DNA from 3 places in the Fictibacillus sp. S7 genome. Region 2 is predicted to be linked to each of the others. Evidence: riboswitches for the same ligand, from Rfam matches in the RefSeq annotation. Region 2 holds a riboswitch; each other region holds the start of a gene.
What was found. A riboswitch is a leader RNA that binds a small molecule or an ion and turns the genes downstream of it on or off. The one in region 2 is predicted to bind lysine.
Positions count from the first base shown of each region.

Region 1: it holds a riboswitch for lysine, as region 2 does, so the genes downstream of both, DMO16_RS00260 (aspartate kinase) here and lysA (diaminopimelate decarboxylase) in region 2, are expected to answer to the same signal.
Region 3: it holds a riboswitch for lysine, as region 2 does, so the genes downstream of both, DMO16_RS13300 (amino acid permease) here and lysA (diaminopimelate decarboxylase) in region 2, are expected to answer to the same signal.

Region 1 is NZ_QJKL01000001.1:51,060-62,029, reverse strand. It holds gene glcT (glucose PTS transporter transcription antiterminator GlcT) at 155-988, opposite strand; gene DMO16_RS00290 (helix-turn-helix domain-containing protein) at 1,131-1,355, opposite strand; gene sdhB (succinate dehydrogenase iron-sulfur subunit) at 1,570-2,331, opposite strand; gene sdhA (succinate dehydrogenase flavoprotein subunit) at 2,332-4,095, opposite strand; gene DMO16_RS00275 (succinate dehydrogenase cytochrome b558 subunit) at 4,112-4,720, opposite strand; gene DMO16_RS00270 (YslB family protein) at 5,009-5,521, shown strand; gene bioB (biotin synthase BioB) at 5,646-6,635, shown strand; gene DMO16_RS00260 (aspartate kinase) at 6,673-7,908, opposite strand; lysine riboswitch at 8,098-8,288, opposite strand; gene uvrC (excinuclease ABC subunit UvrC) at 8,365-10,086, opposite strand; gene trxA (thioredoxin) at 10,280-10,591, opposite strand; gene DMO16_RS00245 (histidine phosphatase family protein) at 10,698-10,970, opposite strand, start outside.
Region 2 is NZ_QJKL01000001.1:517,584-528,553, reverse strand. It holds gene DMO16_RS02735 (spore maturation protein) at 1-300, opposite strand, end outside; gene DMO16_RS02730 (nucleoside recognition domain-containing protein) at 304-897, opposite strand; gene DMO16_RS02725 (D-alanyl-D-alanine carboxypeptidase family protein) at 890-2,059, opposite strand; gene DMO16_RS02720 (isoprenylcysteine carboxyl methyltransferase family protein) at 2,134-2,691, opposite strand; gene DMO16_RS02715 (type III polyketide synthase) at 2,708-3,796, opposite strand; gene DMO16_RS02710 (hypothetical protein) at 3,880-4,269, opposite strand; gene scpB (SMC-Scp complex subunit ScpB) at 4,285-4,872, opposite strand; gene DMO16_RS02700 (segregation/condensation protein A) at 4,869-5,621, opposite strand; gene DMO16_RS02695 (DUF309 domain-containing protein) at 5,748-6,266, shown strand; gene DMO16_RS02690 (peptidylprolyl isomerase) at 6,318-6,752, opposite strand; gene lysA (diaminopimelate decarboxylase) at 6,825-8,150, opposite strand; lysine riboswitch at 8,254-8,432, opposite strand; gene DMO16_RS02680 (spore germination protein) at 8,502-9,983, opposite strand; gene DMO16_RS02675 (stage V sporulation protein AE) at 9,943-10,542, opposite strand; gene spoVAE (stage V sporulation protein AE) at 10,548-10,898, opposite strand; gene spoVAD (stage V sporulation protein AD) at 10,898-10,970, opposite strand, start outside.
Region 3 is NZ_QJKL01000001.1:2,575,330-2,586,299, reverse strand. It holds gene DMO16_RS13330 (P1 family peptidase) at 1-316, opposite strand, end outside; gene DMO16_RS13325 (AbrB/MazE/SpoVT family DNA-binding domain-containing protein) at 611-928, opposite strand; gene DMO16_RS13320 (SDR family oxidoreductase) at 1,168-2,079, shown strand; gene DMO16_RS13315 (DMT family transporter) at 2,512-3,411, shown strand; gene DMO16_RS13310 (TIGR00730 family Rossman fold protein) at 3,604-4,185, opposite strand; gene DMO16_RS13305 (VOC family protein) at 4,207-4,494, opposite strand; gene DMO16_RS24330 (hypothetical protein) at 4,668-4,820, opposite strand; lysine riboswitch at 5,043-5,232, shown strand; gene DMO16_RS13300 (amino acid permease) at 5,328-6,779, shown strand; gene DMO16_RS24325 (hypothetical protein) at 6,896-7,147, shown strand; gene DMO16_RS13295 (MEDS domain-containing protein) at 7,083-7,466, shown strand; gene DMO16_RS13290 (hypothetical protein) at 7,517-8,053, opposite strand; gene DMO16_RS13285 (hypothetical protein) at 8,404-8,853, shown strand; gene DMO16_RS13280 (YxcD family protein) at 8,841-9,137, shown strand; gene DMO16_RS13275 (PaaI family thioesterase) at 9,153-9,650, opposite strand; gene DMO16_RS13270 (helix-turn-helix transcriptional regulator) at 9,817-10,782, opposite strand; gene DMO16_RS13265 (dihydrofolate reductase family protein) at 10,881-10,970, shown strand, end outside.

The sequences.
Region 1 (10,970 bases), 470 kb from region 2:
GTTGAATCAATATAAAAAAGGCATGAGTGCAAAAAAAGCGCATACAAAAGCCAGTCAGATATAGATTATCCGAATTAAGCTCTTACTACACTTTTTTCTTCACTCATGCCTGATCGAATCAGTAACACGTAAAGCAAAAGTACATTTATTAAGTTTAAGTAAGCCTTTGCAAATGCATCGTCAGATACACTGCTTCCGCTTCCGGAATGGGCTTGTTCAACGTATTCTGCATTACCTTAATTAACTTCCAAGCAAGATTGTAGCACAAAGGATATTCTTCTTTCAACACCTTTGCTAACTTTTCTTGTTTATCCACTTTTTCGCCGGCTTCCACCCGTTCGATTGTATGCCGCAAATGCCTGACAAGCCTCAGATAATTGATACTTTTCCGGTCAAGCTTAATCTCAAGAGACTCTTCAATTAATTCCGCCAGCCGGTTGATCAGTCGCGAATGCTGATTGATATCACTCAAACTTCTATTGGTCACTGCACTGTGGATATGAAGCGCCACAAAGCCGATCTCGCCATCAGGCAAATGAATGCCGAGAGCCTGATTGATCTCCTCGATTACTTCTTCGGCTACGGTGAATTCCTTTGGATAGAGGGTCTGGGTTTCCAAAAGAAACGGATTCCGAATATCCATTCCTTGTTCCAGACGTTTAACGGCAAAAGCCATATGGTCGGTAAGGGCCACATGAATATGTTCATTTAATGTGGTTTGCATCCGCTTCTCTATGTGGGTAATCACATCGTTGAGAAGTTCGATAAATGATTCATCAAGGGAACGGACTAGAGATACATACTGCTCCTGCTCTTTTTCGCTGGTCAGAATATAGAGTTTGTCAATGACATTCGCCTCTATGACATCACCCTTTACCTTTCCAAACCCGATACCCTTTCCGATCAGGATCAATTCCATGCTTGAAGCATCTGTCGCGACCACTGCATTATTGTTGAGTGTTTTTTTAATGTGGAAGGGTGCATTCATCCTGTTTCCATTCCTTTCGAGCAGTAAGCCTAGAATTTCGCAATGCCTACATCATAGCCCAAAAAAGGTTGTTTAGCAATTATCAAAATCAGGTTACCATTTCGAAAAAGAAAAACGGCTTTCAGCGAAAGCCGTTTTCTGACTAAATTTCTAGTTCTCCAAGCCTCAATAATTCTACAACGGCTTGAGAGCGCCCTTTCACCCCAAGCTTTTGCATTGTGTTGGAAATGTGGTTGCGAACGGTCTTCTCGCTAATAAAAAGCTGTTCTGCGATTTCTTTGGTTGTCTTGTCTTGGACCAGTAATTCAAAAACTTCTCTTTCTCGTTTTGTAAGTAGAGGCTTCGGTCGGTAGTGTTTCTCTTTCAATGATTTCACCCCTCCTTGCTAGGGTATAAGAACTGCCAATGCACATTTGCAAATTGGAAGTATTTAGTCAACATATACTATGTCAGAAGCTTTTTAGGAGTGACTTGATTCATTGAAAAAGTCTAAGATTTCCTTCCTGACCTTTCCTTACTATGCGCCCGTTTATAAAAATAGACATAAAGAAAGCCCCTCCGATTGTGAAGGGGCTTTTCCATTATACTCGGTCGCTTCCAAAAAAGTTTTTGAACGCCTGGAATGTAGTGGCACGATTCAGAGCAGCAATCGAAGTTGTCAACGGGATACCCTTTGGACAAGACTGCACGCAGTTTTGAGAATTACCGCATGATGCAAGACCACCGTCTTCCATCAATGCATTCAAACGTTCTTCCTTGTTCATCTCTCCTGTTGGATGCGCATTGAACAATCGAACCTGAGACAAAGGCGCGGGACCGATGAAATCAGATTTGCTGTTTACGTTCGGGCATGCTTCCAGACACACACCGCATGTCATGCACTTAGAAAGCTCATATGCCCACTGGCGTTTTGTTTCCGGCATGCGGGGTCCAGGACCTAAATCATAAGTACCATCGATTGGAATCCAGGCTTTCACACGCTTCAGGGCATCGAACATACGGCTTCGGTCGACAGCAAGGTCACGTACGACCGGGAATGTTTTCATTGGGGCCAGACGAATCGGCTGTTCAAGCTTGTCAATGAGAGCCGTACACGCCTGACGCGGCTTCCCATTAATGACCATGGAGCATGCTCCACATACTTCTTCAAGGCAATTCATTTCCCACGTAACAGGAGTAGTCGCTTCCCCTTTTGCGTTCACAGGGCTTCTGCGGATCTCCATCAGCGCGGAAATGACATTCATATTCGCACGATATTCAAGCTCGAACTCTTCTTCGTACGGGGCCGTTTCAGGAGTGTCTTGTCTCGTGATGAGAAACTTAATGGTCTTATCACTCATGATTTATTTCGCCTCCGCTTTCTTTTTGGAATAGTCACGCTTACGCGGCTTGATGTATTGAATGTCCACTTCTTCATAAGAAAAATCTGGACCGTTAGTTGCAGGGTTAAAGGTTGCTTTTGTTGTCTTTAGCCATTCATCATCATTACGATCCGGGAAGTCCGGCTTATAGTGCGCACCGCGGCTTTCATCACGGTTTAAGGCACCAAGCGTAATGACTCTTCCAAGCTGAAGCATATGCCACAGCTGGCGTGTAAAGGATGCACCCTGGTTGCTCCACTTGGCTGTATCATTGATGTTGACCTTTTTGTATCGCTCCATCAATTCCTGGATTTTTTCATCCGTTTGCTGAAGCTTGTCATTATAGCGTACAACTGTAACGTTATCCGTCATCCATTCACCAAGTTCTTTGTGAAGAACATACGCATTTTCATTACCGTCCATGCTAATAATGTTATCGTATTTTTCTTGCTCTTTGCGAACCTGCTGCTCAAATACAGAAGCAGAAACGTCATCCGAGCTTTTTTCAAGACCGTTTACATATGCAGCAGCTGCAGGGCCCGTCTGCATTCCACCGAAAATGGCAGAAAGAAGTGAGTTGGCACCCAAACGGTTGGCTCCGTGGTATTGATACTCACATTCACCCGCAGCGAAAAGACCAGGGATGGTGGTCATCTGGTTAAAGTCAACCCACATGCCTCCCATGGAATAATGGACAGCAGGGAAGATTTTCATCGGAACTTTACGAGGGTCATCCCCCATGAATTTTTCATAGATTTCTATAATTCCGCCAAGCTTGATGTCCAGCTCTTTCGGATCTTTATGAGAAAGGTCAAGATAGACCATGTTTTCGCCGTTGATTCCCAATTTTTCATCTACACACACATGGAAAATTTCACGTGTAGCAATATCACGAGGAACAAGGTTTCCATATGCAGGATACTTTTCTTCAAGGAAGTACCAAGGTTTACCATCTTTATAGGTCCAAACGCGACCACCTTCACCACGGGCTGATTCACTCATAAGACGAAGCTTGTCATCCCCCGGGATTGCTGTTGGGTGAATTTGAATGAACTCACCATTTGCATAATCAACACCTTGCTGGTATAGAGAAGCTGCTGCTGCACCAGTATTGATAACAGAGTTCGTAGATTTACCAAAGATAATTCCAGGTCCTCCGGTCGCCATGATAACAGCGTCCGCAGCAAAGCTGTGAATCTCCATGGATTTTAAGTTTTGGGAAGTAATACCACGGCAAACTCCTTCATCATCGACGATCGCGGACAAGAATTCCCAACCTTCATATTTGGTAACCAGGCCGGCTACTTCATGGCGTCTTACTTGCTCGTCCAACGCATACAGAAGCTGCTGTCCGGTTGTTGCTCCGGCAAATGCGGTTCGGTGATGCTGTGTTCCCCCGAAACGGCGGAAATCAAGCAATCCTTCCGGTGTACGGTTAAACATTACACCCATGCGGTCCATAAGATGGATAATTCCTGGTGCCGCTTCGCACATCGCCTTTACAGGAGTTTGGTTGGCAAGAAAGTCTCCCCCATAAATCGTATCATCGAAATGGACGTACGGAGAATCCCCTTCCCCTTTTGTATTTACAGCCCCGTTAATTCCGCCCTGTGCACATACAGAGTGGGAACGTTTAACAGGAACCAGCGAAAACAAGTCAACCTTCATACCGGCTTCAGCTGCCTTGATGGTAGCCATCAGCCCGGCAAGGCCTCCACCAACAATAATAATATTTCCTTTACTCAAGATGGTTCACCCCTTCTTAAATGAATGCAAAAATAGTTCGGACACTCACGATCGCAAGCGCAACAAAAACGCCCATCGTCACGTAAGTAGAAATTCTCTGTGATCGAGGCGAAACCGTAAGACCCCAGCTGACAAAAAATGACCATAAACCGTTTGAAAAGTGAAATACGGCGGAAAGAACACCGATTAAGTAAAATGCCACCATGAATGGTGAGCTTAAAATGTCTGCCATCATCTGATAGTTTACTTCTGCTCCAAAGGCTGCTGCAATTCGAGTTTCCCAAACATGCCAGGAAACGTAGATTAGAGTAATAACTCCAGTTACACGCTGTAAAAGATACATCCAGTTACGGAAATACCCATAACGGCTTGTGTTGTTCTTTGCCGTAAAAGTAATATAAAGACCGTAAATTGCATGGAAATAGAGAGGAATAAAAATAACAACCGCTTCCAGAATATAACGGAATGGTAAGTTGCCCATAAAATCTGCTGCATTATCAAACGATGCTGCCCCTTTTGTTGCAAAGTAGTTTACAACGAGATGCTCTAGTAGAAATAGTCCTACCGGGATTACACCGAGTAATGAGTGTAGCCTTCTTGTGTTAAAACTTCGACTGCCTGCCATTCAATTTGCCCCTTTCTAAATTACCTCTGTCTTTTTTGAAACCACTGGTTTCTCTCCGTCCCTTTTTGAAAGCTATTCCTCAGCGCTTGAAGTAAAAAAGATGATCGTTCATGCGTTAACTTAATAACATGTTTCATTTTACTCCCATCGTTTGACACCGTCAAGAAAACGTTAACATAAAAATTTCAAAAAAGTCTTGATTTAAAAGGGTTTTTTCAACGTTATCGCTCGCGGAAAATTCGACAAATATGTGACTTTTTATAGAGTTCTCGTATTATTCAGGCTATAATGGAAAACGTAGAAAGCGGGGAGATCGAAATGGAACAACATGAGAACATCCAGCAAAGCGAGGAAAAGGCAACAAAAGAAACTCCACCTGCTGGAGGTGTTCCGGTTTTCGGCTATGAACTTTTGAAAAACATTCTGCTGCCGGAATTGCTTGGTAAAGAAGAACGCAACATCCTGTATTGGGCCGGACGCAGCCTGGCAAGGAAGTTTCCTTTAAGCTCAACGGAAGAACTGGTTCACTTTTTTGCAGAAGCCGGTTGGGGAAGCTTGATTATTGCCGAAATGAACAAGAATGAGATGATATTGGAACTGTCTTCTCCACTCATTGACAAACGCTTTGAACTACAGGAAAACCCCACCTTCGGCCTGGAAGCAGGGTTTATTGCAGAACAAGTACAAAATCAGCGAAAGTGCATCTCGGAAACCTATGAAACGGTAAAGCGTAAAAATAAAATTCAATTTACTGTACAATGGGACCGAAAAGACGAAACATCCACCGAAAAACTAGCTTAAGTCCACTCACTATGAAACCGGCATGCCGGTTTTTTTTATTTTTACTTCCTAATTGACAACTTTATGGCCCGTCCCTTAATGTTAACTTGTAAATTATTTAAGTTGACAATCAGGAGGGAATTCTATGGACTGGACCCAGCTTGGAAAAGATGTGATCAACGGAAAAGTGCTTACCCATCAAGAAGCCATGAGCATTCTGAAGTCTTCGGATGATGAACTGCTTCCCCTTCTTCAAGGCTCATTTATCGTGAGAAAGCATTACTTTGGAAAGAAGGTAAAATTGAATAAAATCATCAATACAAAATCCGGCATGTGCCCCGAAGACTGCGGATATTGCTCGCAATCTTCTGTTTCATCTGCATCAATTGAAAAATACACAATGATGGATAAAGAAACCATTGTCGCCGGGGCAGAGAAAGCCTATCAGCAAAATGTCAGAACGTATTGTATTGTCTCAAGCGGGCGCGGACCACTCCAGAGAGACTTGACAACCGTGATCGAAGCCGTAAAGGAAATCAAATCCTCGTATACTATGAAAATATGCGCCTGCCTGGGCATTGTCAGTGAAACTCAAGCACAGCAGCTTAAGGAAGCAGGCGTAGAACGATACAACCATAACATCAACACATCGGAAGACCACCACAGTGTCATCACGAACACCCATACATATGCAGACAGGGTCTCCACCCTAGACAAAATAAAAGAAGCCGGCCTTTCACCTTGTTCGGGAGTCATCATCGGCATGGGAGAAAGCAACAAGGATATTATATCTATGGCCAAGTCGCTCCGGGAGATCGATGCGGATTCGATTCCCGTCAATTTCCTTCATGCCATTCCGGGCACTCCTCTTGAAAACATGGACAATCTGAATCCACGTTTCTGCTTAAAGGTACTGGCTTTGTTCAGGTATATGAACCCTGCGAAGGAAATCAGAATATCCGGCGGCAGGGAAGTTAATCTTCGCAGCCTTCAGCCGCTGGGGCTTTACGCGGCGAACTCCATTTTTGTCGGGGATTATCTGACGACAGGCGGACAGGAAACTACTGCAGATCATCAAATCCTTGAGGACCTCGGGTTTGAGATCGACTTTTTGAACGATAAGGCAAACGTATAGAAAAATAAAACGTCCGGGCAAAATGGCCCGGACGTTATTATGCGTGTTGAACTGGTACTCTCGCGTCCAGTTCAAATACATCATGAAGTGTCTCAATAGCATTAATCATATCCTGCTGCCCAACTACAGTGGATACTTTGATCTCTGAGGTACTTACCATTTTGATCATAATATTCTGATCAGATAAAGCCTTAAACATTTGTGCCGCGACACCAGGATTGGAGATCATCCCTGAGCCGACAATAGAAACCTTCGCCAGTCCATCTTCGTGGAGAATTTGGCTGAAACCAAGCTGTCCTTTGTTCTGCTCCAAAAGCTGGACCGTCTCATCAAAAATGGCACTGTCAATGGAGAAGGAAATGTTGGTTTTTTCCTGCTTGTTTACACTTTGAATAATAATATCAACATTAATGTTATTGTCCGCGAGCAAAGAAAATACAGACGAAAGTGTATTCAATCCGTTCGGGAGATTCTCAATTGTGATTTTGGTAACATTGCCTTCAAAAGCCAGTCCTCTTACCACTAGATTGTTTTCCATTTCTGCTTCCTCCTCAACGATTGTTCCACGTTCCTCTTCCATACTTGAACGAACTTCAAGCTTTACTCCGTAATTCTTGGCAAATTCAACAGCTCTTGGATGCAGGACCCCTGCCCCCAAATTGGCCAGCTCAAGCATTTCATCATAAGAAATGGCAGCCAGTTTCCGCGCATGCTTCACAACCCTGGGATCGGTGGTAAACACACCGGTCACATCCGTATAAATTTCGCACTTGTCCGCACGAAGGGCTGCAGCTATAGCAACAGCTGTTGTGTCCGAGCCTCCCCGACCTAGAGTCGTAATCCTTTGCGACGCTGTCCACCCTTGAAATCCGGCAACGACTGCTATTTTCCCTTCATTTAAGAGCGTTTCGATTCTTTTCGTATCAATGTCCAATATTCTCGCATTGCCATGAAGGCTCTCCGTTTGGATACCCGCCTGCCATCCGGTGAGAGATTCCGCCGGGTGACCGGCCTCCTCAAGAGCCATGGCTAACAATGATATGGTAATTTGTTCACCTGTGGTGAGCAGCATGTCCATTTCCCGTTTGGATGGTTTGCTTGTGATTTCTCCTGCCAGCTTTACCAAATCGTCGGTTGTCTTGCCCATGGCAGAAACAACCGCAATCACCTGATTTCCTTCATTTGCTGCCTGAATAATCCGTCTGGCCGCATTCCTGATTTTTTCGGGAGTACCTACACTTGTCCCTCCGAATTTTTGAACGATTAACGCCACAATGGTCCATCCTTTCTCATCCGCAAAAAGTTGTTATGCTAAAAAGACACCCAGATATGGCCAGCCAAGTCCTGGCTTCCACTTTTTCAACAGACTGTAAAACTGTTTATGAATACAAAAAAGCAGCAATAAGGAAAAGACCTTATTGCTGCTTGAATAGGCAACAGTAAGCCAGCATGTTTTCCCCTCATGTGAGATAGTCCTCCACACATCCTCCGGGCAAGGAATGTGTGACAGCCCTGCATTTATTCAATGCAGGTCCAGCCTTAAGAAAAAGGAAGTTTCCTAAAGCTTCGGCAAAAATCCCCTTTCAGCCACCGTCATAAGAGCTCCTTCTCTTCCGGTTGCCTACTATTGGTTTTTGCTCCTCTACCATCACTTCAAAAACTGAAGTATGGCGCTCTATTAAAATTTGTATTTAGTGTAGCAAAGCAGATTTTAAAAATCAACCCTTTTTTATGATGGATCCTTTTGCAGCGCCTGCATGATTTCTTCTGCTACCCCCATGGGGATGCCTGCTGCCCGGAAATCCTCCATAGTCGCCTCTTTCATCTTTTTTATGGATCCAAATTTTCTCAGCAGCAGTTTTTTTCTTTTTTCACCGACACCCGGGATATTATCAAGGCTGGAACGAAACATGCCCTTATCCCTGACCTGACGGTGGAACGTGATGGCAAAACGGTGCACCTCATCTTGTATGCGCTGCAGAAGATAAAACTCCTGGCTGTTTCTCGGCATTTCCATAATTTCCGGAGGGTCTCCCATTAACAATTGAGACGTGCGGTGTTTTTCATCCTTCGCTAATCCGCCCACCGGGATAAAGAGATTTAATTCATTTTCAAGAACATCCTGCGCTGCGGCAATCTGGCCTTTTCCGCCATCAATGATTATCAGATCCGGAAGCTGTCCATTTTCCTTCAGAATCCGTGAATACCTTCTCCGCACGACCTCTTTCATGGAAGCATAATCATCAGGACCGGTTACCGTTTTAATCTTGTATTTCCGGTACTCTTTTTTGTTTGGTTTACCATCCTCGAAAACAATCATCGCCGACACCGGGCTGGTGCCGTGGATATTTGAATTATCAAATGCTTCTATCCGGTAAGGGGCCGGGATGTTCAGCTGCTTTCCAAGGCTTTCGACCGCTTTGATTGTCCGTTCTTCATCACGCTCGATAAGTGCAAACTTTTCTTTCAGCGCATTTTGGGCATTCTTCGTGGCAAGATCAACAAATTCTTTCTTTTGCCTTTGTTTTGGCTGCGACACCTTCACCTGAAGCAGCTCGTTCACCATATCCCCGTTTACCTCTTGAGGCAAAATAATTTCTTTGGGGAGGATATGGCTTTTTTGCAGGTAAAACTGACCGATAAACGTTAAGAAATCCTCGGAGGCTTCTCCATAGAACGGAAAAAGGGAAACGTCTCTCTCGATCAGTTTGCCCTGCCTGATGAAGAAAACCTGAACACACATCCACCCTTTGTCGTAATGATAGCCAAACACGTCTTTGTCGGCCATATCAGCGGTCATCATTTTCTGCTTCTGCATAACGGCATCGATATGCTGGATCTGGTCCCTGAGTTCCTTTGCGCGTTCAAAATTAAGCTCTTCTGATGCCGCAAGCATTTTTTTCGTTAATTCTTCCCTAACTTCGGGAAAACCGCCATTTAAAAACTTCACGATCTCATCGACCATCTTTTTATTCTGTTCCTTCGTAATATCATACACACAAGGCCCCAGACATTGTCCGATGTGGTAGTACAGGCACACTTTATTTGGCATATGATCGCATTTGCGCAGCGGATACAAACGGTCCAGCAGCTTCTTGGTCTCCTGGGCGGCATAGGCATTGACAAAGGGCCCGAAATACTTGCCCTTATCTTTTTTTACCTTTCTGGTATATAACAGCCTTGGCTGTTCCTCTCCGGTTATTTTCAGATAAGGATAGGTTTTATCATCTTTCAGCATGACATTAAACTTCGGATCGTATTTTTTGATCAGGTTCATTTCAAGAAGGAGAGCCTCAAACTCCGAGGAGGTAATGATGTATTCGAAATCCGCAATGTTCGCGACCAGACGCTGAGTTTTCCCATCATGCGAACCTGAAAAATAAGACCTTACCCGGTTCTTAAGGACCTTTGCTTTACCAACATAGATAACCTTTCCGAACTGGTCTTTCATGAGGTAGCATCCTGGCTGATCGGGAAGTACTGCCAACTTTTCTCTTATAATATCCAACGTGCCTCTCCCCCCTTTTTCTATGTAATATCATAGCATGATACCCTTAATTTTGCAGTTCATAAGAACAGACGCTCTCTATAATTAATGCCAAGAAAAAGGCCAGCCATATCATGGCCAGCCCTTTCTTCGTTTTTTATTTGTGTTTGTTTAACAGTTCGCCCAGTGCTTCTTTCGGCTGGAAGCCTACAACCTGGTCAACGACCTCACCATTTTTGAAAACGATAAGAGTTGGAATGCTCATTACTCCATATTTTCCGGCTACTTCCTGGTTTTCGTCAACATCAAGTTTTACTACTTTTAGATCTTCGTTCTCGCTGGCAAGCTCTTCTAGAACCGGCGCGATCATTTTACAAGGTCCGCACCATGGTGCCCAAAAGTCTGCTAGCACTAAGCCTTCACTTGTTTCTTGGCTGAACGTCTGATCAGTTGCATTTACAATTGCCATATTAAAATTGCCTCCTTAATTTCAGCATGTAAACAGAGTATATCATCAAACCTAATTTACATCTATTTGTTTGCTCATGCTTTATCGTACCCAAATTGTGACAGAATCAAACCCTGCCATTCATTGGTGAGGGAACCTTGAGGTGAGCGTTACAATTAAACAACAGGCACTCCCATTGCTGCTCCCTATAGTTCAGGATACTCACTGATGTATTAAAGAGTGAAGCTTCATACTCCGCAGCTTTCATCATATCCCTGATCAGTGTACCGATAAATGCCCCATGGCTGATGACCATTACTTTTTTTCCTTCATGGTTTTCAGTCAGCTCCTGAAGAAACTGGTATCCTCTCTTCAGGACCTCTTCCTTCTTTTCAATTCC
Region 2 (10,970 bases):
GCTTCCGGAAATGGTTCGCATCAGCCCGAGTGGAACAACTTCCCCAGGTACATGCATCCAATCAAACAGCGGCTTTCCAAAATCGAGAAGGAGATCAAGCGCTCCTGAAGCCCGGAAAACGGATATCGAAACGAGCATGCCGACCAAATATGGAATCATAGAGACAGCAAGAGAAAAACCTTCTTTTCCACCTTCCACGAAGGCTTCATAGGTTGGCACCTTCTTGCAGGTGCCGTATAGCAGAATGAATCCGATCAAAAAAGGAATAAACCAGATGGAAAATGAATTTATGAAACTCATACTCTATTTTTTCCCCTTCCGGACGGACCTGTAATAGAAAAAGCGGTCAATAGAAAGTGAGAACACGGTGGAGACAGCCGTAGCCATCAGTGTTGTCCCTACTATGTCCGTAGGGTTTTGCGAGCCGTAGTTCATCCGGATGGCAATAATAGTCGTAGGAATGAGCGTAATGCTCGAAGTGTTAATCGCCAGCAGGGTAATCATGGAGCGGCTCGCTTCGTTTTTCCCCCCGTTTAATAATTTCAGCTGTTCCATAGCCTTGATGCCCATAGGAGTAGCAGCATTCCCAAGGCCAAAGAGGTTTGCGACCATATTGGATAATATATAGCCAAGCGCCGGATGGCCTTCTGGCACATCTGGAAAAAGCCGTTTAACGAGCGGGCGGAACAAAAGAGCCAAAAACTCCAGCAGCCCGCCCTTTTCCGCAATTTTCATCAATCCCAGCCAGAAAACAAGGATACTGATCATGCCCAGACTGATGGTGACTGCTTCCTGTGCGCTTTTAAAAACGGCTGCATTCACCTTATCCACATTGCCGCTGAAAATCGCGACAATAAACCCGGTCACCATCATCCCCACCCAGATGTAATTAACCATGACGAGTACCTCCGTTTATCGCGAACAATGAGGCAACCATCTGTTTAAACACATTCCAGATACTCCTGTCTTCCTTCACCAGGCCTTTCCCTTCATAAAACAAAGGAAGATTACCAATGATTTGGTCTCCAAGCATCACCTTCATTTTGCCAATTGGTTTAGGCACTGCTCCCTTTTTCCATTTTCCTCCTTTTGGCGGCTGATACAGATTCACCGATTTTTGGATCTCCCTTTTCTCCCCCTTCATCAAGGGGTAATTGAGGTCCCTTGCCGCTTCAATTTTATTTTCATACGCTTTAAGCTTAATCCCGTCTACAACCCCTTTTTTAACGAGGCTGGTCAGCTTGAACGTCCGGTACCCCCAGTTAAACATGGCAGCGTGATCTTCCCAGTCATTGGGATCATTCAACGTAACGGCGATCAGCCCCATGTCGTCCTTTTTGGCGGTGGATACAAGGGTGCGTTTAGCAAGCTTTGTATAGCCCGTTTTTCCGCCAGTGGAATAGGGGTACAGCTTCAGCATTTTATTTTTATTCCTCCAAACCCGTTCCCATTTCTCGCCTTCTTGTGGCGACCGGTACATAACAGAGGAGGAAATCTCCCTGAACTTTTCATTTTCCATCGCATACCGGGTAAGCAGCGCCATATCATAGGCGGAGGAATAATGGTCATCGTGGTCATCAAGACCATGCGGATTTCTGAACAGGGTGTTCTTCATTCCGATTTCACGGGCTTTTTGATTCATCAGATAAACGAACCCATCCATACTGCCGCCCACATATTCGGCGATGGCCACAGCTGAATCATTGCCTGAACGGAGAATCAATCCATATACGAGATCATTCAGGGAAATATGCTCCCCCAGTTTTAAATAGAGAGAAGAACCTTCCGTCCGTGTCGCCCTATCACTGATGGTGACACGGTCAGATAGCTTGCCCGATTCAATGGCAAGGATCGCTGTCATGATCTTGGTAATGCTTGCAATGCGCATGGGACGGTGTTCATTGCGGGCATAAAGAATCCTTCCTGATTCCTGTTCCATTAAAATAGCGGCCCTAGCTGATACACCAGGCCCTGCAGCTTTTACTTGAGGAAGCATGCAGGTCATCAGAAGTGCAGCCACTATAATAAGCATTGTCCATTTTTTCGTTGAATAGCGCATGGTATCCCGTCCTTAGTTGTTTTGTACAAGTTTATGCAAAAAACGGACGGTTATGATTGGTAAATTCTTTCCAGTCAGCGATCATCGCCTGGCAGGAACCGATGCTTCCCCTCAAAATGGGCGTTATAATTGGTTGCCTTCTGCAATGCCTTTTCTTCTTCCGGTATTCGGACAGACAGAATAACCGCATTTAAAATGAGAAAGAGCACCATTGTGAAATAGGCTTGAAACACTAAAGGAATCGTAATAATTTCAAGGGTAACGATGACATAGTTTGGATGTCTTATATATTTGTATGGTCCTTTGGCCACCACATGAGCACCGGGCAATATAATGATCTTCGTATTCCAGAAATGGCCTAAAGAGGAGATGCACCAAACACGAGCGCATTGGGCAAGAAGAAATAGTGAAAAAGGGATCCACCACCAAAATGCCGGTTGTTTATTAAACAAAAGTACTTCCACTAAAAACGAAATAAAAAAACACGTATGTATGCCGACCATCCATTTGTAGTGTTCCCGTCCTGCTTCAAAAGCTCCTTTGGAAAGCAGGTATTTTTCATTTTTTCTGGCAATCAAAAGTTCTGCAAGCCGTTGAATCACCAGCACTGCAAAAAAAATCCAGAACAGCATGGATCCGCCCCCTTTTTTATCTCCATTGTATATAAAGCAATTCAGATGAAAATCCCGGTCCCAGCGCAGCCATTAGACCGGTATCCCCTCTTTCAGGCATTCTTGCCATAAAACGTTCCATCACATAAAAGACCGTAGCGGATGACATGTTCCCAAATTCCTGAAGGACAGCCTTGGAGACATCCGATTTCTCAAGAGGCATGTCCAAAGCATCCACATAGGCATCCAGCACTTTCTTTCCGCCGGGGTGAGCAATAAAATGACGAATATCACGGCCGGTAAGGGCATTGCGTTCAAGAAATTGATCCACGTTGGGCTTCAGCCAGCCACGAATGATGTTAGGAATGTCACTGGAAAACACGACATACAATCCGTTGTCTTTCACATCCCATCCCATCACCTCTTCAGAGTTTGGCATGAGGGTTGACATGGTATCTCTCACTTCCGGCACAGCGTCCAGAGATGAGGCGCTCCTCGCCTCAGATTCATCCCCGCAAAGCAAGGCGCAGCCTACTCCATCCGAAAATAGTGACGTGCCCACCAGGTTGCTTTTACTTTGATCATCATGCTGAAACGTCAGACTGCAAAGTTCCACACTCAGCACAAGCACGTTGGCGTCCGGAAACGCTTTGCAATACTCATAAGCTCTTGAAAACCCGGAAGCCCCGCCTGCACAGCCAAGACCCCAGATGGGGATTCTCTTGGTATGCGGGGAAAACGGCAATTTATTCATAATCCTGGCCTCGATGCTCGGTGTGGCTAAGCCTGAACTGGAAATAAAGAAGATGGCATCAATTTCATGATAATCAATCGGACGGTTTAAAAACGGAGATTCCTGCAAGCACTTTCGAATGGCCCGGCCGCCAAACCGGGTCGCACTCTCGATATATGAGTCATTTTTCTCCTGCAGAGAGTGGGGTTCGGCAAACCATTCGATCGGCTTGGCGAAATAGCGCGTTTTGATTTCTCCATTATGAAAGACTTTCAAAAGCCGTTCAATGTCCTTAAACGAGCGGCGAAATAAGCCTCTTGCAAATTCAAGTGTTTGTTCCTGTTCCAGTTTGTGGGGCAGGTTTGTTGTTTGGACGGATAGAATTTTAGGCATGAACGAACCTCCGAATAAGTAGTTATATGAGTTTTCCCTTTTTCCTTTCCTTTTACGCTTGTAAATAGAAAAAAGCCCCCTGTTTAAAGGAGGCATTCTTTAGGATTTGACTTATGCTGTTCCAACTGGACCCAGATCTTTTTCACTTTGTTCCAGTCAAGATTCTGAAACAGAATAGAGAATTGATCCTGATTATTGATATATACTTTCCGGCGTTCAAGATAGCCATCCGCCTGCATCAGGCAGGCAAGAGCAGCAATGTCCTTCACAGCGAGCTGCTCTCCATTTTCCATCGTGAGCTGCTCTGTGAGATCCGGCAATTGTTCTTCTAGAAATCTCACATACAGCAACTCAAAGGAACGGTCCTTCCCCTGATGGGTATACTTGACTTCCGAACGGTTAAAAAGGTCCTCAGGGGAATTAGACTTTGCTTTTTGCAGCTCATATCCGGCAAATGATCGAATTTCCAACAAATCCTCAGCTCCTTTTCATTCATCCATGGTTTCCTGAAACTTTGAAAAAAACAAGTCTGCTTCCTCTTCAATGGACCCGTCATTGACCTGCTCAGGAAGTGGGGGAAGTTCTTCGAGGGACTTCAAGCCGAAATGTTCAAGAAAACTCTTGGTCGTTCCGTACAAAATGGCACGCCCTGTTCCCTCAGCCCTGCCCATCTCGGCGATCAATCCCTTCGATGAGAGAGTCTGCAGCGGTTTTTCAGTTTTTACCCCTCTTACTTCTTCAATCTCTGCCCGGGTGATGGGCTGCTTATAGGCGATGATCGCCAGTGATTCAAGGGCGGCCTGGGATAAACTGGTGTGTGACGGAGCTGCGACCAGCCGCTCGTAATAAGATGCATGCTCACGCTTTGTCACAAATTGATAGGAACCGGCGATTTCGATAATTTCCATTCCTCTTGAGCCCGACCGATAGTCATTGAGCAGTTCTTCTAGCAGTGCTTCAACTTCTGTCAAGCTAACCTGCAGAACATCTGCCATCTGCTTTTTGTCAATGCCCTCCTCTCCGGATACAAAGATCAGTCCTTCAATGACTGCTTTCTGTTCTGCTGATTGCTTCAAACTTCATTCTCCTTTGGTGCATAAATAAAGATTTCGCTAAAGTTATCTTCTTGCTCGCATTCTACTTCTTTCATTTTCATAAGCTCCAGGACAGCGAGAAACGTAACAACAAGGTGCTCCCTGCTCGAAGTGGTAAACAGCTCTGAAAATTTCTTTCTGCCCGAGGTTCTGATGTCCTGAATGATTTGCTGCATCCGCGTTTCAATCGGAATTTCCTGACGCTCAATGGTCGTCTTTCTTGGAACCCTCTCCATTTTTTTCGCAAAGATTTTCTGCATGGCCGCCAGCATATCATAAATCGTTACATTGGCAACAGGATTCAGGGCTTCCTCCTCATTTTCATAGGAAGTGAGATCCATTGGCTCTCTGGTGAAAATCATGCTTCTCGCCGTTTCCTTTTCTTTCAAATCATGCGCGGCCTGTTTAAATTTCCTGTATTCCACCAGTCTTCGTACCAAATCCTCCCGCGGGTCGTCATCCTCATCCAGATCAAGCTGATCATCGGAATCGAGAACTTCCTGTTTGGGAAGAAGCATTTTGCTTTTGATGGCAAGCAGTGTAGCAGCCATTACCAAATATTCGCTGGCTACATCCAGTTTTAATTCCTGCATGGTATGTATATAATTCATATATTGTTCCGTTATGACCGCGACCGGGATATCATAAATGTCAATTTCATACGTACCAATAAGATGCAGAAGCAGATCCAGAGGACCTTCAAATGCATCTATCTTCACGCTGTATTTCATTCTCGCAACCTCTGTTTCTACAATGTATCTTGTATCGGAATTATACCATATTTTAAAGGGAGTTCCTTTTTTGCTTTCTCTTTTTTTAGTAGAATAAAGAAGAACCTGTCCGAAGGAGGACCTTCAATGTACCCTGAAGCTTATATTGACTTTCTGGCATACTTTCATGGAACAAGGGATTATTTCGAGTGCCATGAAGTCCTCGAAGAACACTGGAAAAAAGAAGGCATGCAAAATGACGTCTGGGTGGGCCTGATTCAGATTGCTGTCTCCCTTTATCATCAACGAAGGAGCAACTATGAAGGGGCGCGCAGAATGATGGAAAGTGCTATTAAACGCCTTAACAGCCAAAAAGAGAACCTTACAGAACTGGGTCTTGATCATTCCCTGTTGCTTGATCAGTTAAAAAAACGGCTCAGTGATATCTCCACCCGCAGCCCCTACACCGACATGAATCTTCCTGTTACAGATGAGGGTCTTCTTGATGTGTGCTGCCAATCCATAATGAAACATGGTTCCTTATGGGGAGCTGTGAGCGATATGGATAATGACCAGATTATCCATAAACACCGGACCCGGGACCGCAGCGAAATCATTCGTGAGCGGGAAGCACAAAAAAAACGAAAAAACAAAACAGCGGAATAAGAAAATGGAAACAAATAAAAAAGCCTCCTAAAATGGAGGCTTTTTCTGCTATTATTCTTCCCAGACTTTGACTTCTTTCATGACATCGCCTTGCTTGATGCGAAGCACGGTATCCATGCCTTCTGTCACTTGTCCGAAAACGGTATGAACACCGTTCAAATGAGGCTGCGGCTCATGTACAATGAAGAACTGGCTTCCGCCTGTGTCTTTTCCTGCGTGCGCCATGGATAATGAACCAGCGACATGCTTGTGAGGGTTTCCTTCGGTTTCACATTTAATGGTATACCCAGGGCCGCCTGCCCCTGTTCCCGTAGGATCTCCGCCTTGTGCTACAAAGCCGGGAATAACACGGTGGAAAGTTACCCCATTATAAAACCCTTCGTTTGCAAGCTTTTCAAAGTTTGCTACCGTTCCGGGTGCTTCTTCCGGAAACAGCTCGATTGATATTTTTTCTCCGTTTTCAAATTCAATTGAACCTTTTTTCATGTATATTACCTCCTGAATTCAGCATACTTCCCTATTTTATGCTTTTTTTGGCCGAGCGTCCAGTGAGCTTGATTAATTACCGGCCAATACGCCGTTTTTTAACGGCAGGTCCAGCCTTAGCAGGTCTTCATAGGTTTCTCTTTTGACGACGAGCTGTTCTTCTCCATTTTCCGCAAATACAACCGCAGGCCTTGGAATACGATTGTAGTTGTTGGACATGGAATAGCCATAGGCCCCTGTACAGAATACAGCAAGGTAATCACCGGTTTGCGCTTCGGGCAGAAGAATATCCCATATGAGCATATCCCCGGATTCGCAGCATTTCCCTGCAATAGACACCTTTTTTGTTCCTTTTTCTCGCGCCCGGTTGGCAAGTGCCGCTTCATATTGGGCCTGATATAGTGCAGGTCTGATATTATCGCTCATCCCTCCGTCTACTGCCACATAATGCCTGACCGAAGGAATATCCTTTTGTGAGCCGACCGAATAGATGGTGGTTCCTGCGTCACCAACGAGCGAACGGCCGGGTTCAATCCAGATTTCAGGTACTGAAACTGAATTTGAAGCAGATAGTCGTGTCACTTCACCGATCATCGCTTCAATGTATTCTTTGGGCTCGAGCGGTTCATCTGCCTCTGTATAACGAATCCCAAATCCACCACCAAGATTTAAAACTTTGGGAAAAAAGGACAATTCATTGTTCCATTTGGCAAGGTAATCATACAGTTTCTGAATGGCCAGAATGAAACCCGCTGTTTCAAAAATTTGCGAACCGATATGAAAATGAACCCCAAGAAGGGTAATTGCTTCTGAATCCAGTGCTTCAATCACTGCTTTTTCCGCCTGGCCATTCTGAAGGTCGAAACCAAACTTTGAATCTTCCTGTCCCGTTAGAATATATTCATGGGTATGAGCCTCGATACCAGGAGTGATTCTAAGAAGAATGGACGTTTGTGTATTCATTTTGTCACAGAGCTCATTAAGCATGCGCAGCTCATGAAAATTATCCACAACAAAGCATCCGATTCCGGACTTCAAGGCATATTGTAGCTCATCATAGCTTTTATTGTTGCCATGAAAATGGATGCGTTCTGCAGGAAATCCAGCAGCAAGAGCTGTATAAAGCTCTCCCCCGGAAACAACATCCAGGCTTAAGCCTTCCTCTGCCACCAGCTGGACCTGCGCAAGGCAGGAAAATGCTTTGCTCGCATAAGCCACTTGGGCTTTTATGCCTTGTTCCTCAAACGCTTTTTTAAACGACCTTGCGCGTTGCCTGATCAATTCCACATCGTAAATATAAAGCGGTGTTCCGTATTTTTGTGCCAGCTGAACCGTGTCCAGCCCGCCGATCGTCAAATGATTATCTTCATTAATCGAGCTTGTGCCATGTAAGTACATCATAATCTCCCCTTTTCTATCCTGCAGAGATTCTTTTCCGACGAAAAAAACAAAGACAGCCCATGTATAAGGTACACTGGCTGTCTACTACCGTACCCCCATTTGCCGGAATAGTTCTCCACTGCAAGCATTGCAGTGACAGTCCGCTGTCTGTTCGGCAGCGGCCCAGCATGAGAATGGATGGATCATTCCCACACTTCGGCAAATTGGCCTTTAAAATGATTTCATCATGTCCATTCACTCCATCATCCTACTCATCCGCTTTGCGCCTCTACCCCATTATTTATAAATGAGGCATATCCAATTGTTATGAACAAATTTATCACAAATTTTGATAATCGGCAACACTTCTTAAGAAGTTGGCTGCTTTTTGCTGTTTTGCGGATGAACGATGCTCGGCCGGACTTTCGATAGAGGCACAGCGAGCCGGATCATGATCTGCACAAACGCCTTGGCGTTGAATGGGATAAAAGGCCACAGATAGGGCGTATTTAAATTTTTCACAAAAGCAAGATACAGAAGCAGCAGAGTGGCGCCTACGACAAGCCCGGGCACATGGAAGATGGCCGTTAGCACCAGAAGGACGAGCCGGAGCATTTTGTTGGCAACACTGAGTTCATAGCTTGGGGTAGAAAACCCTCCGATCGCTGAGACTGATACATATAATATGACTTCCGGAACAAACAGTCCCACATCGATGGCGATCTGGCCAATGAGCACCGCTGCGATCAAGCCCATCGCCGTCGAAAGCGGGCTGGGGGTATGTATCGCGGCTACTCGCAGGATTTCAATCCCGATTTCCGCAAAGACAATTTGCAGGAACAAAGGGATATTCGTCGTTTTGTTTGGTCCGATAAAATCGATATTCGATGGCAGCAGTCCTTCCTGTGTAGCATAAAGGTACCAGAGCGGCAGGAGGAGAAGCGAGGCAATGATGCCGGTAAACCGGACCCAGCGGATAAAAGCCCCGACCATCGGCGTCTGACGGAATTCCTCTGCATGCTGTACATGGTGAAAATAGGTTGTCGGTGTAATGATAACACTTGGGCTCGTATCGGTGATTACGAGAACATGGCCTTCCATTAAATGCTGGGCCGCAACATCCGGCCGTTCGGTATACCGGACAAGCGGAAAAGGATCCCAGCCTTGTTTCACAAGAAATTCTTCAATGGTTTTATCGGCCATGGGGATACCATCGATATCAATACTCTGAAGTTCTTGTTTAACAAGATCGACAAGCCCTGGATCAGCTATATCCTCAATATAAGATATACAAATATCCGTTTTGGAACGCTTTCCGACTTGCATTATTTCATGACGCAGCCGCTCGTCGCGGATACGCCGGCGGGTCAGAGCTGTATTAATGATGATGTTCTCGGTATATCCGTCCCTTGAGCCACGGACCACTTTCTCAGTGTCCGGTTCTTCCGGCTGACGGCCAGGATAGCTTCTTACATCAACGATGAATGCCTGGTCTTCGCCTTCCAAAAATACAGAAATCAGTCCGGAAAGCATTCTGTCTATGGCAATCTCCAGGTTATCCGTCAACTCCACCTGCTGATGGGAAAGGTGATCGTGCAAAATTTCTTTGACATTGGAAGGCGCACGGTGCCCATGATCCATGTCCATGATCTCCCGCATAATTTCAATGATAAAGAGACTGTCGCATAGCCCCGTGCAATAGTAGATCTGAACTTCCTTTTTCAAGACATGAAGCTTTCTGACTCCTACATCAAAACTGACACCAATCCCGAGCCTCGATTTCAGCTCATGTTCGTTTTCCTGGATTTTTTTACTGATTGGTGTCTTCTGTCTTTCCTTTGATTCCTGCATTAAATCCGCTCCTTTCCAGGATGGTCGCCACCGCCAGGCTGGTGACGGGTGCCCCCTTTTCCACCGCATCATGTCCAGCCATTTTTCCGATATCACCGATCCCAATGACGATCGGCAGGTTTAATTCATCAAGAATGTAAACCGTGTCACCGTTAATCCTCCCTGTTTCAAGATCAGGGAGCCCGCTCTTATCAATGCCAAATTCCGTAAAGTTTCCATAGCGGTCAATGGAGAAGTGGACTTTTGTCCATTCGGAATGACGTGTTTTTGAAGCAACTGCTATGGCCCCGAGAACTTCAATTCCCGGATGTCCGCATACTGCGCGCATAGCCAGTTCCCCCGGTCCTTCCCCACGGAATCCGCAGTCATCAAACATGACGAGCACGGGATCATATGGCGTTTTTAAGATCAGGGATACAAGCTGTTGGCCGGTTAACCTTGAAGGATTGCCCCATGAGTGGGAAATACAGCGTCCTCCAATTTCGCGGGCGACATGCTCTACCGCACGCAGTGCATAAAGATCCCCGTCTGTTATCAGAATGACGCGTTTTTTTCCCACCAGATTCACCCCTTCGGCTTAAATATCAAGGCCACAAGAAAACCGAACAAAATCGCGGATGAAATCCCTGCTGAAGTGAGCTCGAATATTCCCATGGCAATTCCGATAAAACCATGATCCTCCGCTGAAGCCATCGCTCCATGAAGGAGGTTATGTCCGAAGCTTGTAATGGGGACAGTTGCCCCGGCTCCGGCAAACTTGATCAAATTATCATAAATGCCAAATGCATCAAGCAATGCACCAAGAACAACAAAGGAGGTTGTTACGTGGGCAGGGGTCAGTTTAAAAATGTCGATCAGCAGCTGGCCCACCACACAAATAGCACCACCCACAAGGAATGCCCATAAATAATCCATCAGTTGCTTCCCCCCTTGGTTCCTTCAAGAGCCACCGCATGAGCAATGGTAGGGATGGATTCTTTTTGCTGG
Region 3 (10,970 bases), 2.1 Mb from region 2:
CTGCATCAGCAGCGGTTCCAATACTAAGAGTATTGGTTAATACAATCGGGGTTTCAATCACGCCCAATTCCTGCATTTGAATTGTGCCCATCGTTTTTCCAAAGCCGTTGATCACATGGCAGGATGCAATGAGCTTCTCTTTAAAAAGATTGCCGGGATGGGGGAGAATGGCTGTCACCCCGGTCTGAATGCTTCCTTCGCTGAGCGTTACATGGCCTACTGTTACTCCTTTCACATCAGTAATAGCATTGTGCTGCCCCGGTTCCAACCGTCCGATTTGAATTCCATAGTCGCGTATCCGTTTTTGATGCTGCATGTTAATTAGCCGCCCTTCATAACCAAATTCTTTCTTTACTATTATAAAACTCTTTCTGTTAAACGGTTATACGCACTTTAAGAATGGGAAGGGTTCTATGTACAAATAAGGGGAGATTTTTACGTTTTTTTAATAATTGGGATTCGGTTGTGAACACATGGGTTACTGGCGTTCTGGCCTACATTGGCCTGGTTGCCTTAGCTTGCGGCTTTACTCATGGCGCAGGAGGGGTTTGGCGAGCAAAGATTAAGTAGCAATCAAAATAACATAAAGAAAAGAGCAGCTCTGATTAAATCAGCTGCTCTTTTCTGTCGTTACTGGGACAACCAAAAAGGAATTCTCGTCCTGGTTGATGTAAAGCTGGTGCAAGCAGCATTCCAGTTCATCGTCGATGGCTTTGGGAATGGTGATGACGCCTTTTTTATTGATCTTGATGAATTTTGGCGAAAAGCCAGTAGTGTTTTTTTTCTTTGTAATGATGATCCTGTTGTTTTCTTTATGTACTGACAATAGGTCATTTTCTGAGATGTTAAATTCTTCTCGCCATTGTATAGGCAACAGCAATACACGGTTTTTTCGGGGCATATAGTATTTATCACATTCAACAATCAATTGGCATGCTCCTTTGTCAGGAAATGTTATTTAAACTTTACCATATTTTGCGAATATTCAAAAGGAATAAAAACGTTTCACTTAGCCGCATTGATTTTTATGCACAAAGTATTTTAAAGCAGCCAAGGTTTTAAAAAAAAACGGACATGGAACAGGGTGTAAAGAATAACAGTTTATATATGACAGAGGATGTCATCCTTTAGTGATAGAGTGAAGGAAAAAGCAAGGAGGCAGATACTGTGAAACCTTTGGAGGGAAAAGTGGCTCTGGTGGCAGGCGGTACGAGAGGAGCAGGACGGGGAATAGCGGTGGAACTGGGTGCAGCTGGAGCGACCGTCTATGTGACGGGGCGTACCACACGAACCGAAACTTCTGAATACGGGCGTCCTGAAACCATCGAAGAGACGGCAGAACTGGTAAATAAAGCAGGAGGAACGGGTATTGCTGTGCAAACCGACCATCTTGTGCCTGAGCAGGTGGAAACCTTGATTCATCGGATCGAAAAAGAACAGGGAAGATTGGACATTTTGGTTAATGATATATGGGGAAGCGAGCATCTGGCAGAGTGGAATACACCGGTATGGAAACACTCTTTGGAAAAAGGGTTCCGGATGCTGCGCCTGGCGATTGATACCCATATTATAACCAGCCATTATGCGTTGCCGCTGCTCATTAAAAACAAAGGAGGCTTGGTGGTTGAAGTGACAGATGGAACAGAAGACTATAACAAAAACAATTACCGTCTTTCTTTGTTTTATGATTTTGCAAAAAATGGAGTTATCACAATGGCAAAAGCATTGGCGCATGAACTTTCTCCGTATGGTGGTACGGCAGTATCGCTTACCCCTGGCTGGCTCCGCTCGGAATTGATGTTGGAGACGTTTAGGGTAACAGAGGAGAATTGGAGGGATGCCGTAAAGACAGAACCTCATTTTGTCATCTCAGAGTCACCGCGTTACATCGGACGGGCTGTTTCTGCACTTGCTGAAGATGCCAAGCGTCATCGCTGGAATGGTCAGTCTCTATCAAGCGGCCAACTGGCGAAGGTTTATCATTTTACGGATGTCGACGGAACCCGGCCGGACTGCTGGAGGTATCTTGTGGAGGTAGAGGCGGCCGGGAAGCCCGCAAATACCGAGGGATACAGATGAAAGATTGATAGTTACGTTATGGGAAAACAGCACATTTTACTCCATTATTCTCACCAACTACCAGATTTAACATACTCTATTAAGAGATTAGAAGATTCGTATCTTCGTCTCGATTTGAGAGTAAGGAGGTGATCATAATGTCATTCCTCCAGCACCGTTCTTGTGGATGTTCATCTCATAAAAAGAAATCCAAACGTTCTTCCAGTTCTTCTAGCTCTTCTAGCTCTTCTTCAGAGTATGTTCTTAAATGTAAGAAGGTAAAAAAAGAGAAAAAGAAAAAGAACAGTTGTCATAATCGTTAGAGCTTATTTTAATTGAAAGACAAGTCGCCTATTGGGCGGCTTTTTTTGATATAAAAAAAGGAGTTGTGATCGTAGAAAAGGAAATAGATAGAGTGGAGAGACGGTTCAGATTTGAAAAAATGAAGGTGAAATGATGAACGCAAAGGCTTTAAGCATGGCACTAATAACGATTATTATTTGGGGATCCACGTTTGCTGCTATCCGATATAGCCTGCACGGCGGTTACTCTGCGGGCCATCTGGTGCTTGTTCGGTATTTAATCGCCTCATTTGCATTTATTCTGTATGCAATTATGCCAGGGGTCCGATTTCGATTACCGAAAAAACAAGATATTTTGCGGCTGCTCCTGCTCGGATGGGTGGGAATCAGCATGTATCATATTGGAGTCACATTTGGTGAACAAACCATTTCAGCAGGTACGGCTGGCATGCTGATTGGAGCAGCCCCGATATTTACAGCACTTTTTGCTGTTATTGTATTGAAGGAACACCTTGGAATACCAGGATGGACGGGTTTGGCTATTGGTCTAACCGGAATTGTGCTGATCACATTAGGGAGCTCCTCGTCATTGACGGTTTCGGGCGGTGCCCTGCTCGTGTTAATGGCCGCAGTAGCGACTTCCGTCTTTTTTGTTTTTCAGAAGGCTTTTTTAACCCGCTATTCTCCTGTTGAGCTTACCGCCTATGTGACGTGGGCGGGCACACTGCCGTTTTTATGGTTTGCTCCCGGGCTTCTAGATTCCATCGGGCATGCTACACTGGAAGCCCATATTTCTACCCTGTATGTCGGCATTTTTCCGGCTGCGATTGCTTATGTTACATGGGCAATTGCTTTATCGGCAGGGAAAGCGAGCTCTGTGGCCAGCATGATCTATTTGGAACCGGGGGTTGCGATCCTGACCGCCTGGATTTGGTTAAGCGAGTGGCCAAGTACCTTATCTCTCATAGGGGGATTAGTTGCGATTGCTGGAGTACTTGTTGTAAATGGTTTTGGAAGAAAGCAAACAACAGTTGAAAAGAAATCAGCCTAAAAATAGGGGCAGCTGATCCGATCAGCTGTCTTTTTACTTTATTTACAGGTGTCGTTAGGGGAGATTGAGTTTGTTACTTGCGGTATTGGCAAATTTAATTGCGGTTCGACACGAAATAGTTGCATATCAGGTCATTTTCATAAAACCGTAATCCAAAAAGAGGCCGGACATGCCAGCCTCTTCAAAACTAATTTATGTACGATTCTCCGTCAGGTAGCTTTTAATGCTAGGCGGGGAGTAGGAGCTGAATTGATCGAGAAGATCCTTGGGTTCAGCCGATGAAAGCACCATTTTATGATGCTTCTCCTCCATGAAATTTTCACTGGTCATATGGTTAAACAGCGAAAGGAGCGGGTCATAATAGCCGTTGGTGTTAAGTAAACCGACCGGCTTTTGATGCAGTCCCAGTTGGGCCCATGTAAAAATCTCAAAAAATTCCTCAAGTGTTCCGGCCCCGCCTGGAAGAACCATAAAGCCATCGGCCAATTCGGACATTTTTGCCTTACGTTCATGCATGGAATCCACCACAACCAATTGGGTCAAGTTTTTGTGGGCAATTTCACGTTTTTTAAGAAATTCCGGCATGATGCCTGTGACCTGGCCGCCGTTCTTCATAACGGCGTCAGCGACCGCTCCCATCACGCCTGCACTTGATCCGCCATAAACGAGGCTAATGCCGCGTTCAGCGAGTTCTTTTCCCAGTCTTGCGGCTTCCTTTACGTATACTTCTGATTTGCCGCTCCTGGATCCACAAAATACAGCGATATGGTTCATATTGAAATTCCTCCTTTAGTTTTAACAGTTGCAGATCATCAGTACATTGCCGTCTTCATCTGTAAAATTGAAAAAGGCAACATCCCCGATGCGTTCCGTTTCTCTGACAATGGTAATATCGTTCTCTTTCATGAACTCGTAAGCTTCATCTACATCGGTTACCAAAAAATTAAACAGCGGGTGCTTTGAAGGGCTGAAAATAAAATCCGGGTCAAACGCGTGGTCATCCAGGGTTAAGCCTGTTTCGCCCGTAACCGGGAGATTGTATACCGGAGATTCGACGTGCTCCGGCGTTGGGAGCCCAAGCAGTCTGCTGTACCATTCTGCGGCTTTTTTTTAAATCAGTAACGTGAATAAATACGTTATTTACTTTACATGAGACGGGGGACAGAACTCGATTCAATTTCAATCGCTCCTTTCACATGATTCTCCATTTATCTATTTGACAAGAGCACTGTAAATCCTTTATAGCAGGAGAGGTTCTATTCAACCATTCTTGTATTCACATATCCAAGCAGTATGATGAATCCAATGAGAACGACAGGCATTAAAACGGTGGCCTGCAGATTTTCAATAAAGGCATAGGCCACTAATACAAGACCGGTGATTAGGTCGTAGCCACCAATTTTGGCCAATTTGTCCTGATCCCTTACCCGTTTTTAGTTAAAGCCGGATAAAAGCCACGTTTGGCCCTGTTCCCAGTCAGAAGATTTGCCTCATCTATAGAAAAGGTTCAAACGTACATTAATGCTGCAAAAGAGACCTTGGAAACAAAAAACAGTTGAACAGTTAATGTTCGTGTTTTATAATAGCAACTAGCGTCAACTAACTGGATATTTCAAAAATCCTCATCAATCCGATGAGGTAGAGGTCGCGGCTTTTATTAGTAGGACGTACGAGATGCAGAAAGACATCATAGACTCCGTGTGAAAGGAAAAGCTGCCGAAATTCATGTTTATCTCTGGAAATATGAATTGGGGCTGTTTTCGAAAAGGAACAGCACTGTCACGCTCACATTACCGGTGAGTGGGATGCGCTATCTTACGGAAGGCATGATGCGGGTAGAATAGAACTGCCGTCAAACTGCGTTTTGGCGGCTTTTTTTATTTCCCACTCCTTCCAAAATGAAAAGGAGTTTTTTTATGCAAAACACAGCAAAGAATTCAACACCAGCGGCTTCAGGAGAACTACAGCGTAAACTGAAGTCCCGCCACTTAACGATGATCTCGCTGGGTGGAACCATCGGAACCGGCCTGTTTTTGGCGAGTGGAGGCTCGATCCATACGGCCGGACCCGGGGGCACGCTTTTATCCTTCGTAGTCATTGGCATCATGGTTTTCTTTTTGATGACAAGCCTGGCGGAAATGGCATCTTACATGCCGGTGGCAGGATCGTTCAGTACCTATGCCACAAAATTTGTGGATCCTTCCGTGGGATTTGCCCTGGGCTGGAATTATTGGTACAACTGGGCGATCACCATTGCGGCAGAGCTTGCAGCGGTTACGCTCATCATGAAGTTCTGGTTTCCTGATACGCCTTCCTATATTTGGAGTGCGTTGTTTTTAGCAATTATGTTCTTATTGAACTACTTATCCGTTAAAGGGTTTGGAGAGTCAGAATACTGGTTTTCTCTTATTAAAGTGGTTACGGTTATTATCTTTTTAATTCTCGGTACGCTTATGATTTTTGGAATTCTCGGCGGAGAAGCCATTGGCTTTAAAAACTTTACTATTGGTGATGCCCCGTTCAATGGCGGATTCTTTACTACGCTCGGCGTCTTTATGGCAGCAGGTTTTTCCTTTCAGGGAACGGAGTTGCTTGGTGTGGCAGCAGGGGAGACTGAAGATCCGAAGAAGAACATTCCAAAAGCAGTCAAGAGTGTGTTCTGGCGCATTCTTTTGTTCTATATTCTTGCGATACTAGTGATCAGCTTAATCATTCCTTATACGGACAGCAGGCTGGCAAGAAGTGAAATCACCGTGAGTCCGTTTACCCTGGTATTTGATAAAGCGGGAATCGCCTTTGCCGCATCTGTCATGAATGCGATCATTTTAACCGCTGTCCTTTCTGCAGGTAACTCTGGTATGTACGCATCGACCCGTATGCTGTGGGACCTGGCACGTGACGGAAAAGCTCCCAAGTTTCTGGCAAAGCTGGATTCTCGGGGTGTTCCTGTTCCTGCGCTGATCGTGACGGCTGCAGTTGGAGCAGTAGCATTTCTTGCTTCCTTATTTGGTGACGGAGCCATTTATACATGGCTGTTGAACGCCTCGGGGATGTCGGGCTTTATAGCCTGGCTTGGAATTGCGATCAGCCATTACCGCTTCCGAAAAGCCTATGTGGCACAAGGAAGGGATTTGCGTGATCTTCCGTACCGGGCAAAATGGTTCCCGATTGGCCCGATATTCGCCTTCCTGCTTTGTTTCGTCGTTATTCTCGGACAAAATTATTCCGCTTTTACCGGCGATACGATCGATTGGCAAGGTGCGCTCGTTTCCTATATTGGTATACCCGTTTTCTTGGCCGTATGGCTTGGTTATAAGTTCAAGCACAAAACAAAAGTTGTACCTCTTAAAGAATGCGATTTTGAATAAGATAACAACAGGAGCCTGATCGATCGGTTCCTGTTTTCTTATTAAAATAAAGGATATTTTTCATTTTTGAAGAATTAACATATTAACATTTACGTCAGGCGGAAGGGGATACAAAATTGAACAAAAGCCTTACGCAGTTCACTCAACAGGAATCCATGCAAGGTCAAGGCATTCATGTCTTTTATTATTCTGATAAAGTGGAGGATTATATTCAAAACGCAGTGTCCTACATTATGGCGGGTATTGAGCAGGGGGAGTACATAGGAGTACATACTGTTTCTGGAAAACGAACGCATTTTTCCAATGATTCAAAAGGAATTGGAAAAAACTTTAACACCAAAGCAGATAGAGAGCGTGCATTTCATTAATAACTTTGATTTTTACTTCTGGAATGGCAACTTTTATCCGGAAACAATTTTATCCAAGTTCTCTGATATTGTAACCCCTTTAATCGAAAAGGATAATTCTGTCCGGACATGGGGTCATGTGGAATGGGGCTCGCAGGAGGAGCTTGAAGAGACGCTTGAAAAATTTGAAATCGAAGTCGATCAAATGCTCAAAAATGTAAAGGTCATTACGGTATGTGCCTACAATGCCGAGCGTGTTTCAGATGATCTTAAGGACAAGCTGATGAGATACCATGATTATTTTATGACTGATGAGGATGTTCGGCTTGTAGAGCAGTAACTGAATAATGAATAACAAAGAGACACGATTAGTTTTAAACGTGTCTCTTTTTATTGGTCGTGATAAAACAGCATACCGAGTACCTGAGGATAATGGTAAACGGGGTTATGCATAAATCCACGCCGTTTCACATTGCCTTTTCGATCGGATTTAAACAGGTTTTGTTTGCCGTTATAAAAACAGATGTACCAAATTTTCACCATTTGATAAAATTCATAGTAGGCTCTGTCAGACAGGGACAAGTCCCTTGGAAAGCCGATTTCATACAGGCACTCCATGAAAAAGGCTTCAGCGATTTGATCGGTTTCTTCGGAGATTTTTCCCCGTTCTACGTGGTACCCTCGTTTCTCCAGAAAGTGGCTGAATCCATTCAGTGTATTTCCACGGCACAGGAGAAGTTTTTCATCCTTTCGCACGTTTAATTTTTCCAAAAGAGACATGATGTGCTCTTCTTTGGATGTTCTGTCTGCCGTTTCCTGTGGAAGCGGGATATAAACGGCTGCATGCTCTCCTGTTTCCATCCGTCTTGCCGCAAATACTTCTCCCAGAATCGGACACCCGTTTCCGGCGTCATCAACTTCAATCATTAAAAACTCTCCCGTTGTCAGAATATCGTTGTTAGTTGGACTCAACTCCATTATACATAATACGTTGATTAAAAAAATAAACCGGACTAAAAACACTTGAAAAAAATTCCAAAGTTAAGGGGTTAACCATGAAAAAAGCCTCTTCTAGATAGTATAGTTAAATGGATCACATTTTAGAATGGAGGACATCCATGGAACCATTAAATGACAAGGTATCCTTCGTTATTCGGTGATTTGTCTCGAAAACAAATTTTAAAATTTTGGATTAAAATGAAACTTTTTGTTATCCTTACCGTATATGATAGAGGACAAGTTTTTTAGACTATAAAATGGAAGAGGGAATATAGAACATGTTAAAAAAGATGATTGCGGCTACCTTGGTCATGACGTTTGTATTGATGCCTGTAAAAGACATTGTTTTTCATGATCATGCCCAGACTGTAAGTGCGAAAGGCTATCGCTCGGGGGTTAAATCGTTCAATTCGAACAAAGGAAGCGGAAATTCATTTTTCCAAAACAAAAGTACCCAAAACAAACAGCAAAACAGCATTTTCAGCAAAAATAAAAGCACAGCTGCAAAATCCCAAAAAGGCGGATTCTTAAAAGGCATGATGTTCGGTGGTATTGCGGGTATGCTGTTTGGCGGATTGCTTGGTAATATGGGCGGACTTGGTTCGTTGCTTGGCCTCTTTATTAACGTGATCGCCATTCTGGTCATTATTTCTCTGATTACTCGTATCTTCTCAAACATAAAAAACAGCCGCCGCAAGCGTGAGGAGTATGATCGATGGAAACGATAATGCTCTCTGAGCAGGACATTATCAACGCCCTTTGTCTGCACCTTGCCAATAAAAAGGAAGCAGCTCCAGAAGACGTTGAGGTAGAACTGCTCTTTGATGATGATTATGGGTTTTCGGCTGAAGCTTACGTTGGAGGCAGAAAACAAGTGCTGATCGAAGCGAACATTATTGAAGCACTTCGTTTTTATCTGGATACACAGATGAATATTGATCCGATTTCCGCTGGTCTGGAATTGGTGCTGGACGACGAGGAAGGCATTGTTGCCAACGTCAGGGCCCGATAAATAAAACCACCACCCCTATGAAGGGTTGGTGGTTTTTGTTTGTTTCAGGAAGGAATCGGGCATCACGACTGCCGTCACTTCTCCTTTTACACAAAGAGTCTCACCTGCAAATACCTCAGTATGTACTTTCCACTTTTTCGGATGAACTTCTTCAAGTGTCCCCACAGCTTTTAAAGGAGTGCCATGAGGGGTAGGTTTCATAAAGTCCACCTTCAGCGAGGCTGTCACAAACCGCGGCGGTTCATGGCCATCACCAGGTTCATGTCCATTTTTCCGGTGCAGGCCAAGCGAGGCAGATCCTGTTCCATGGCAATCAATTAATGAAGCAATCAGTCCTCCATAGACAAACCCGGGAACAGCCGTATGTTCCGGCTGTGGAGTATAGATCGTCTCGGTCTTATCTCCATGCCATCTTGTTTTCAATTGATGGCCCTTATCATTTAGTTTTCCGCATCCATAACACCACGAATAATCATCGGGATACACATCCTGTACGGCCGTTTTTTCTGTCATCTGTGGTCACTCACTTTCTCTCAATTAGTCAGTATCCCTTTCCACAAAAGCGATTGAAAACCTTTATGTATTTATAAAAATAACAGAAGTAGATGTAGAATAACTTGCAGCCTCTGTCACAGTGGAACTGAACCCGTCTGGAATGAATTTCAGGCGGGTTTTTGGTTTATTGGTCATTTTCCAGCATTTCGATCAAAGATTTTGCCCTCGAATAAACGATCTCTTTTAGACGCATTGGCGATACAATTCTGATTTGGTTGCCAAATCCCAAACTATATTGAGCAGCTTCTTCTTCGGTATCAAAGCAAAACGAGGCGGGAATCCATCCATTTGGAAGTGAATCCTCCAGGTGGATTTGTTGCACAAAGCGCCCGGTAAACTTGATCCGGGAGAGGATCGAGGGAGAAAGCTCTGCCTCCACCTCGTAGGTAGGCAGGGACTGAATGAATTGCTGTGATGATTGTTCCCAAAATGTGGCGAGTCTAAAGTCTGCCGGCCGTTCAAACGTTTCATCAGTGAATTGGGCAGACAAGATTCTGGACGCACGGTAGGTTCGAATATCCCGGCCGACACCTGCGATGAAATACCATGTGCTGCTTTTGGCAACCAAACCAAGAGGAGAAACTATCCGTTCCCGCTGTTCACCATCGACCCGTTCATACTGGATGAGAAGCCTTTTGTCCTGCCAAAGCGATTCTTGCAGAATGGTAAAGGCGGTAACCTTCTCGGGTGATTGCCTCCATGAATTTGTATCGATATGGATCCGGTCCCAGACATCCTGGGCTTGTCCATGAAAAGAGGCAGGAAGCGAAGCCAGCAGTTTCTCTCGGGCCGAATGCCAGTCTTCACTAATTCCAAGGTCCTTCATCAGGTGGAGAGAAGGCAGGAGAAATAACGTTTTGATTTCTTCTGCTTTTAACCCTGTCAAATTGGTCTTGTAAGATTCAAGCAGCCGCCATCCGCCGGAGGTTCCTCGATCAGCGATCACCGGAAAGCCGGCAGAACTCAGGGCATCCATGTCACGGGAGATCGTCCGCGGATTGACTTCAAGTTCATTTGCCAGTTCCTTTGTAGTCATTTTCCCCCTGTTTTGCAGCAATAAGAGTATGGAAATCAGCCGGTCAGCGCGCATTATTTACCCTCTCTTCATTCATAATAAATATGACAAAGGATGTCATTATTCATTAGTATACTCGGATTGAACAAAAAATAGTGAAAGGGGAAAAACTAATGGATCAAAAAAGAAAAGTTGTGCTCTATATAGCGACGAGCCTCGATGGATTTATTGCGGGGAAAGATGATGATCTCAGCTGGCTTTCC